Regions from separate parts of the Vibrio sp. J502 genome, predicted to be linked through region 3. Evidence: predicted binding sites of a transcription regulator. Region 3 holds the regulator's gene; each other region holds the start of a gene.
What was found. The regulator MetJ, encoded in region 3, represses methionine synthesis genes. The targets are predictions, from matches to a motif close to TTAGACNTNTANANGTCTAA.
Positions count from the first base shown of each region.

Region 1 (3,285 bases), 1.2 Mb from region 3:
AACATTTTTATAAAGACCTACTACTTGGAAAAAGTCCAACACTGGCCTACGCTGGCGATGCCTCTTACTTTCTAGTGTACGGCACCATCGTTGAGGGCTTATCGCAAGCTGGTGGAACCTTAGCCGCGAAAAGTAAAGTGTCACGTTTAGTGATGGAAGGAGAACCGCTTTCTCTGGCCGCTCAGCACTATTCCGCCACAAGCATCAACCTAAAACCGACCTTTAACCCACGCATGGGTTATGTTGATTACGTTGTCCCAGCGGTGTTTGTTTTGATCTTACAACAAACCATGATCATGGCGGCAGGATTAATGGGCGGAACACAAAAGCACGGAAATGGCTATTGGAGTCATACCACACCGCTACGATTAATATTGGTACGCAGCATTGTCCTTGTTGCTGTTTATTATCTACTCAGCATGTACTACTTTGGTGCCAGTTTTACCTCACATGGTGTCAACACCCTCGCCAGTGCGGGGCATTTATTGCTACTTCTACTGCCTTTCTTACTGGCCTCTTGCCTATGCGGCATTTGGCTTGGTTCAGTTACACCGCGGCGAGAATTGGTGACGTTAGTGGTATTAATCAGCTCAATGCCACTGATTTTTTCAGTTGGTTTTATTTGGCCGTTAGAAGCAATTCCACGCCCTATCATTTGGATATCCAACCTCTTTCCAAGTACGCCTGCCATTCAGAGTTTTCTCAGTTTGAACCAAATGGGCGCATCATGGGATCAAATCAGCACTCAGTGGGGGATCTTGTGGGTGCAAGTGTTTGGTTGGGGAGCCCTTGCTTTTTACCAACTCCAGCGGAAGCGTTAATTAATCATTCCTGCCACTGCTGACGCATACGCTCAACAGTGGCATCATCGATACCATGAACATTCTGGTATTGCGCACGGCAAACATTAATCACTAAGGTTGCATGGTAACGTTTAGCCAACTGCTGGTAAGCTCGCATCTCCCAATGTCGAACAAAAGTATTCGCCACAACAACGTCCTCACCTTGCGCTAAACAGCGCTCCACTTGCTGTTGACACCACCGATGAGCTTGCTCGATTTTATCTGGCTGATAACAATAGTTGCCTTTCTCATTGATAAAATACATATCCGCTTCAAAATGTTTTGCATGTAGCGTCCTTGCTAAGGTGCTTTTGCCTGAGCCGGGTAATCCCCTGATCAAAGTTAAGGTTAGCGCCATGTGTATCCAACAGGTAAGTAAACGGATATCCAATAGTAACCAATTTCACAGCAAGATTCATTTTGCTATCGACATCTGGTTTTGATTGAGTTAAGTTCGGCAGTATAGACGTCCAAAAATAGCTTAGGGAGAAAGCTGTGCCGATTAAGATCCCAGACCAACTGCCTGCTGGTGATGTACTGCGTCATGAAAACATTTTCGTGATGTCAGAAACACGTGCCGCCACACAGGGCATCCGTCCACTGAAAGTTTTGATTTTGAATTTAATGCCGAAGAAAATCGAAACCGAGACTCAGTTTTTACGCCTGTTATCCAATACTCCGCTGCAAGTGGATATTGAATTACTGAGAATTGATGAGCGCCCAAGTAAAAATACCCCCACTGAGCATTTGGAGAACTTTTACCGTCAATTTGAGATGGTAAAAAATCGCAACTTCGACGGGCTCATCATCACTGGAGCGCCTTTGGGGTTGGTTCAATTTGAAGATGTGATTTATTGGGAACACTTAAAAAGCGTGATGGAATGGGCTAAAAATCACGTCACTTCCACACTCTACGTTTGCTGGGCAGCGCAAGCGGGGCTAAAACTGCTCTACAATCTACCCAAACGAACTCGCAAAGAAAAATTATCGGGCGTTTATCATCATGAAATCCACCATCCCTTTCATCCGATATTACGCGGCTTTGACGACACCTTTTTAGCGCCCCATTCTCGTTATGCTGATTTCTCACCAGAATACTTAGCCGAACATACGAATTTAGATATTCTCGCCACCTCTGATGTGGCGGGTGTGTACTTAGCCTCAACCAAAGACAAACGTAACGTGTTTGTCACAGGTCACCCTGAGTACGACGCACATACACTGCATGGTGAATATATTCGAGATTTAGGTGAAGGGATGGAACCCGCAATCCCAGTCAACTACTACCCCAATGACAACCCAGATAATAAGCCAGTCGCCAGTTGGCGAAGCCACGGTCACTTGCTGTTTGCAAACTGGTTAAACTACTGTGTTTACCAACAAACACCTTACGACCTTGAACACTTTAGCGAAGATAAATTTACCAAAGACGATTAGTGTTTCATGCCTGATCATCTCAGTAATGAGGTGTTCAGGTTTTCATCAAACATAGTGCATACTGACTCGCATTCTTCTCTGCTCTTTCTCCCTCAATCTTCTGATTTCCTTATCATGCGTCTAAGCCATTTAGGAGCTGCAGATAATGAAAAAAGTACTGATGATATTGATAATGTTCACGTTATCGGCCTGTGTCACCGTGAACGAAAAAGGTGAGCCTGAAGTAAAAGCGGATCCGGTTGAAATGGCCGAATCTCGCATTGCGCTCGGCCTAGGCTATTTAGAAAATGGCAACATGAGCAAAGCGCGTGAGAACCTAGAAAAAGCCACACAACATGCGCCAACTTACTATCGATCGCAACTTGCGATGGCTCACTACTACGAAACTGTCGGTGAAACAGAGGCCACACGTAAAACCTATCAAACCGCGCTTCGCGCCCATCCCAAAAATGGCAATATTCTCAATAACTACGGCACATTTTTGTGCAAGCAGGGCGAATATCAAAAAGCCGATGAATATTTTAACCGCGCCATTGCTCAACCCTATTATTACCTTGTCCCTGCAAGCTATGAGAACGCAGCCTTTTGCGCGTTAAAATCTGGCGATAAAGAACAAGCGCACTACTATTTTGCAAAAACATTAGACCATGACCCTAATCGAGCTCGTTCATTGCTGCAATTAGCTAAATTGGAAATTGACGCTCAACAATACACGCAAGCTCGCATCCGCTTGATGCAATTTAATCAGCGCTACGGTAACCAAAAAACATCGCTTCAATTATTGGTAGAGTTAGAGAAAAAGGCAGGAAATAAAGCGTTAGAGAAAAAATATCAAGCGGCGCTCGATACCTTTTCCTAACATCGTATTACTAGGGCAAGGGTTATTTGATATTGGTGGGTCTACCGTCTTTGCCACCAGTACGGTCACGATACTGGATACGGCGAAGACGTCTGACTTTCTGAGCGCGCTGAATTTTTTGATATTCGCGATAGATAATACGAATAA
Region 1 is NZ_CP104554.1:987,076-990,360, reverse strand. It holds gene N5E84_RS04730 (ABC transporter permease) at 1-821, shown strand, start outside; gene N5E84_RS04725 (ATP-binding protein) at 826-1,200, opposite strand; gene metA (homoserine O-succinyltransferase) at 1,338-2,279, shown strand; gene pilW (type IV pilus biogenesis/stability protein PilW) at 2,425-3,138, shown strand; gene N5E84_RS04710 (hypothetical protein) at 3,161-3,285, opposite strand, start outside.
Region 1: a site for MetJ is predicted at 1,297-1,316, ahead of metA (homoserine O-succinyltransferase). Genes of this name have one in related genera too.

Region 2 (3,285 bases), 740 kb from region 3:
AGCTGCACGCCAGTAAAATGGAGCGTTTGCGCACAGTGTTGACAGCGGTAGGTGGCTTGATTGCGCATCACTTTATTGTGACGACGGACAGTGAGCGGATAATGCGCACAGGCGCAGTGATATTCAAAGGTTTTGCCTTGCACAGAAGAGACTTCAAAGCGATGAGTGGTATTGGCTGGTAAATGAAACACTTGATTCATCACACCCTGCCACTCTTTACCGTGTGGACGAACGCGACCATAGCGCTGGTAGGTAATTAGGTGGGCGATTTCATGTGGGATCACTTCATCGAGAAAGGCGCGTTGATTTTCAGCAAACAGCACTGGATTCAGTCTGATTTCCCAACGTTGTAAATAAGCCTTACCTGCCGCCTTTCCCCGTAACTGATAGCTGATACTCGGCATAGGGAAGTCGTGTTGAAAATAGTGACGAGCGGTTGTGATGCACTGTTTTGCTTTTACTTGCGCACGGTAATGTAGCTCAAAATTAGGCACAGATTCATTCCTAGAAAAAAGCCCTTGCGAATGAGCAAGGGCTTACAAATTTAAACTAGGTTGAAAATTACTTCAAGCCAGCAAAGTCACGTAGGATGGCGGCTTTGTCAGTCGCTTCCCAAGGAAACTCTTCACGGCCGAAGTGACCGTAAGCGGCGGTTTTCTTGTAGATCGGTTGCAGCAAATTGAGCATTTCTTGTAGGCCGTATGGGCGTAGGTCGAAGTGCTGGCGTACCGCTTCAATGATGATCTCTTGTGATACTTTCTCAGTACCAAAGGTTTCGACCATGATTGAGGTTGGATCTGCAATACCAATGGCGTATGACAACTGAATTTCACAGCGGTCAGCAAGGCCAGCCGCCACGATGTTTTTCGCTACATAACGCGCCGCGTAGGCTGCACTACGGTCTACTTTTGATGGATCTTTACCAGAGAATGCACCACCACCGTGACGCGCTGCGCCGCCGTAGGTATCAACAATGATCTTACGACCAGTTAAACCACAGTCACCCATTGGGCCGCCAATCACAAAACGACCGGTTGGGTTGATGAAGAATTTGGTCTCTTTGCTAAGCCACTCGGCTGGCAACACAGGCTTAATGATCTCTTCCATGACGCCTTCGCGTAGGTCAGCTGTCGAGATAGAGTCGCAATGTTGCGTTGAAAGAACGACTGCATCAATTCCGACAATTTTACCTTGGTCATATTGGAAGGTAACTTGAGATTTTGCATCAGGACGTAGCCAAGAAAGCGTGCCATTTTTACGCACTTCTGCTTGTTTTTGCATCAAGCGGTGAGCGTAGGTGATCGGTGCTGGCATCAGGATTTCAGTTTCGTTGGTCGCGTAACCGAACATAATACCTTGGTCACCGGCGCCTTGTTCTTTAGGATCGGCCTTATCAACACCTTGGTTGATATCAGGTGACTGTTTACCAATGGTATTCAAAACGGCGCAAGAATTGGCATCGAAACCCATCTCTGAGTTGACGTAACCAATTTCACGAACGGTTTGGCGAGTAAGCTCTTCAATGTCCACCCATGCAGAGGTCGTGATTTCACCACCAACCATGACCATGCCGGTTTTCACGTAAGTTTCACAAGCAACACGCGCTTTGATGTCTTGTTCTAGAATCGCATCCAAAACCGCATCAGAAATTTGGTCTGCAATTTTATCTGGATGACCTTCTGAAACGGATTCAGAAGTAAACAGGTGCTTAGCCATGGGAGCTCCACTTTTATTCGTTGGACTATGGCAAGCTTTGCTCACCATCGTTATTCATTAGTTTATGCAGGTGTTTCTACATCTAGACGTCTATTCTAGTTTTGAATAGTCGAATTACAAGTTATTTTTACGCCTGTCTGTAAACCAAACGTTTGCTTAAATTTAGATGAAAAATTGGAGTTTGGTTTTTTATCCTAAAAATAAGCGCCAAAGAGCACTATTCCTCCAGTAAAACGTTTGCAGTGAGAAAAGTGCTTTGAGAGAATAGCCGCGCTATTTTCAGCCCATTTCCGTTAATTTGGATTCGCTTAATGCACTCAGGAGCAGACATGTCTTCCCATAACCTTGTTTCTAATAAAGAACTCGCCAATGCCATCCGTGCTCTTAGTATGGACGGTGTTCAACAAGCTAACTCTGGTCACCCTGGTGCACCGATGGGTATGGCCGATATCGCTGAAGTTCTTTGGCGTGGCCACTTAAACCATAACCCACAAAACCCACAATGGGCTGACCGCGACCGTTTTGTGCTGTCGAACGGCCACGGCTCAATGCTGATTTACTCTTTATTGCACCTGAGCGGTTACGCGCTGTCGATTGATGATTTGAAAAACTTCCGTCAATTGCACTCAAAAACACCAGGTCACCCAGAATACGGTTACGCGCCGGGCATTGAAACCACCACGGGCCCACTAGGCCAAGGTATTACCAATGCGGTCGGCATGGCGATGGCTGAAAAAGCACTGGCGGCGCAGTTCAACAAACCGGGTCACGACATTGTTGACCACTTCACTTATGTGTTCATGGGTGATGGTTGTTTGATGGAAGGCATCTCGCACGAGGCGTGTTCTTTGGCCGGTACGCTAGGCCTTGGCAAACTGATTGCGTTTTGGGATGACAACGGCATCTCTATCGATGGTCATGTGGAAGGCTGGTTCTCTGATGACACGCCAAAACGTTTTGAAGCGTACGGCTGGCATGTTATTGCTGCGGTTGATGGCCATAACGCTGAAGCGATTAATGCCGCGATTGAGGCTGCGAAAGCAGACCCTCGTCCAACCTTGATTTGCACCAAAACCATCATCGGTTTTGGTTCGCCAAACAAAGCAGGCTCACACGACTGTCACGGTGCCCCTTTAGGCGCTGAAGAAATCAAAGCAGCGCGTGAATTCCTGGGTTGGCCGCATGCACCTTTCCACATCCCTGCCGACATTTACGCGCAGTGGGATGCCAAAGAAGCTGGCCAAGCGAAAGAAACCGATTGGAACGCCAAGTTTGAAGCCTACGCCGCCGCCTACCCAGCCGAAGCCGCTGAGTTCAAACGCCGCGTAAACGGCGAGTTGCCAGCAGAATGGGAAGCGAAAGCGAGTCAAATTATCGCTGACCTTCAAGCTAACCCAGCCAATATTGCGTCACGTAAAGCGTCACAAAATGCGCTGGAAGCGTTTGGTAAAATGCTGCCAGAATTTATGGGCGGCTCGGCGGACTTGGCACCGTCTAACCTCACCATGTGGTCGGGCTCTCAATCGCTCACGGCGGAAGACTTCTCGGGTAACTATATTCACTACGGTG
Region 2 is NZ_CP104554.1:2,373,076-2,376,360, reverse strand. It holds gene N5E84_RS10870 (SprT family zinc-dependent metalloprotease) at 1-494, opposite strand, end outside; gene metK (methionine adenosyltransferase) at 562-1,716, opposite strand; gene tkt (transketolase) at 2,046-3,285, shown strand, end outside.
Region 2: a site for MetJ is predicted at 1,791-1,810, ahead of metK (methionine adenosyltransferase). Genes of this name have one in related genera too.

Region 3 (3,285 bases):
TGATTGAGTAACGCCGCCAATAAGCGTGATGACCACACTTCACCATGGCCAAGTACCGCCGCTTGTTGAGCTGGCGATAGGGGCGCGCAAAGCTGACCCAAGGTGCGAATTTCGTTGGTGAGTAAAGTGATGAGCGGTTGCGCTGCATCTTTATCGAGCAGCGCGTTGATTAAATCGATTTGGTACTGACGGACCGATTGCAAGTTCTCATGAGCCACTCGGCCATCTTTATTGAGAGCGTCGAGAAATTCGATTAAACGATTGGTGGTTTTTCCTGCGGCAGAAACCACCACCAAATCATCAGCTTGAGAATACTCTTTTAAGATATTAACGACCCGTTTGTAGCATTCAGGATCGGCAAGGCTGCTACCGCCAAACTTGTGCAATTGACGTAGGGCAGTCATTAATAGGCCTCCTTCGCTTTAGCAAAGGCTTGAGCGAGATCGTCAATCAAATCTTGGGCATCTTCTAAGCCGACCGATAGGCGTAATAGCTGCTGTGAAACACCGGCTTCGGCCAACGCTTCTTCGCCCATCGCTCGGTGAGTCATCGAAGCGGGGTGGCAGATTAAGCTCTCCACGCCTCCTAATGATTCTGCCAGTGAGAATAATGTTAACTGAGAGACAAAATATTTGAGCTGTTCAAAGCTGCCCGCAAACTCAAAACTTAGCATAGATCCAAAGCCAGATTGCTGCTTTTTCGCTATCTCATGGCCAGGATGCTCTGGCAAACTCGGGTGATAAATGACCTTTACTAAGGCTTCGCTTTGCAGATAGTCCAAAATGGCACGTGAGCTTTCCTCATGGACGCGCATTCTTGCGCCTAAGGTACGAATGCCACGCAGCGTCATATAGCTATCAAAAGGGGTTCCCGTTGAGCCAAGGCAGTTGCCCCACCATGCTAGCTCTTCAGCGTGCTGCTCTGTTTTGGTGATAACAACTCCGCCAATCACATCGGAGTGGCCGTTGATGAATTTGGTGGTGGAGTGGATGACAAAATCTGCGCCCAACTCTAATGGTTTTTGGAACACTGGCGTTAAGAAGGTGTTGTCAACCGCCACTAATGCACCGACGGCGTGTGCTTGTTGGCAAATATCAGCAATATCTACCACGCGAACTAATGGGTTGGATGGGGTTTCAATGAGTACCAATTTGGGTTTTTTCGCCAAAGCGGCCTGCAAAGCGTTTGGATCGGATTGATCAATAAAGAGTGTCTTAAAATCGCCTTTTTTGGCGCGTGTATTAAACAGGCGATATGTGCCACCGTAACAGTCATGCGGGGCCACAATCAGATCGTCAGGACTTAAAAAGGCGGAAACCCATAGATTCAGCGCCGAAGTGCCACAGTTAGTCACCACCGCGCCTTGACCCGATTCGAGTTCAAACAACGCTTTTTCGAGCAGACCTCGATTCGGGTTGCCAGAGCGTGTGTAATCGTATTTAGGCACTTCACCAAACGCAGGAAAGCTATAATTTGTCGAAAGATAAATTGGAGGCACAACAGCATGATATTGAGAGTCGGATTCAATACCGGTTCTAACGGCGATGGTGGCTGGCTTGCGAGTGGTCATGACGGTTTCCTTACTTAATAAACTCAATAAACTGACTTTTATTGAGGGGGTTCCTGCCTTATTCGGGGACAACTAAGGTGGCAATTTCAATTGTCTAGAGTATTAGCTATATCCGATAGTGCGCTATATTGCTATCTCTCAGTCGATAATGGCACACTTTACTGAACCAAAAAGAAGACGTCAATATATCCAGACGTCTATATATCTTTGCTTGTGGCGGTAAATCCCGCTAAAATCCAACTTTCAAATTTTTAACGACCAATTACGATAACGAAGGTGCGCAATGGCAGACTGGAATGGGGAATACATTAGCCCATATGCTGAACATGGGAAGAAGAGTGAGCAAGTCAAAAAAATCACCGTTTCAATCCCATTGAAAGTGTTGAAAGTATTAACTGATGAGCGCACTCGCCGTCAAATCAATAACTTACGCCACGCAACGAACAGTGAGCTGCTGTGTGAAGCCTTCTTGCATGCTTATACTGGTCAACCTTTACCGACCGACGAAGATTTGAGAAAAGATCGTCCAGACGATATTCCGACGGAAGCAAAAGCATTAATGACCGCCATGGGCATTGAATTTGAAGCGTATGATGATGAAGAAGTGTAGCGCGTAATTGCGGTACAACGAGATAAAATAGAGAGGATACTGGGTAAGTTGCCATTGTGACTTTGGCTCTGTGTCTCAGAATATAAAAAAACCGCTGAAAGTCAGCGGTTTTTTTTCGAGCGAGGCATTTAGCCGCTCAAGCTTGTGATTATTCTTGCATGTAATTGACAGGCATCTCGATTCGAGCGACGCCAGAGTCAACCGCTGCTTGAGCAACCGCTTTAGCAACACGAGGCAGTAGGCGTGGGTCCATCGGTTTTGGAATGATGTATTCAGGGCCGAAACTTAACGCTTTTACGCCTGCAGCTTTCAACACTTCAGCCGGCACTTCTTCTTTAGCCAGTTCACGTATCGCCTCAACGGCGGCTAGCTTCATTTGGTCATTAATTTCACTAGCACGGACATCCAAAGCGCCACGGAAAATAAATGGGAAGCACAACACATTGTTGACTTGGTTTGGATAATCGCTACGACCTGTGCCGAGAATTAAATCGTCACGTACCGCGCGTGCGAGTTCCGGTTTAATTTCCGGATCCGGGTTTGAGCAAGCAAATACGATCGGTTTATCGGCCATTAATTTTAGCGCTTCGGCAGGCAGCAGGTTGGGGCCTGACACACCTAGGAATAAGTCAGCGCCTTCAATCACATCTTCCAGTGTGCGTTTGTCGGTGTTATTAGCGAACAACTGCTTATATTCATTAATGTCATCGCGACGAGTATGAATCACACCTTTGCGATCAAGCATGTAGATTTTTTCACGCATTGCGCCGCACTTAATCAGTAGTTCCATGCAAGCGGTGGCTGCTGCGCCAGCGCCAAGACAGACGATAGTGCATTCGTTGAGTTTCTTGCCTTGCAGTTCAATCGCATTGAGCATGCCAGCGGCGGTAACAATCGCAGTGCCGTGTTGATCGTCATGGAAAACAGGCACATTACAGCGCTCGATCAAGCGGCGTTCAATCTCAAAGCAATCTGGTGCTTTGATATCTTCTAAGTTGATGCCGCCAAAGGTGTCGGCGATGTTGGCAACCGTATCGACAAATTCATCGATTGTGCGGTGTTTTACTTCAATATCAATTGAATCAAGCCCAGCAAAGCGTTTAAA
Region 3 is NZ_CP104554.1:3,112,496-3,115,780, forward strand. It holds gene N5E84_RS14480 (bifunctional aspartate kinase/homoserine dehydrogenase II) at 1-404, opposite strand, end outside; gene N5E84_RS14485 (O-succinylhomoserine (thiol)-lyase) at 404-1,570, opposite strand; gene metJ (met regulon transcriptional regulator MetJ) at 1,854-2,180, shown strand; gene N5E84_RS14495 (malic enzyme-like NAD(P)-binding protein) at 2,329-3,285, opposite strand, start outside.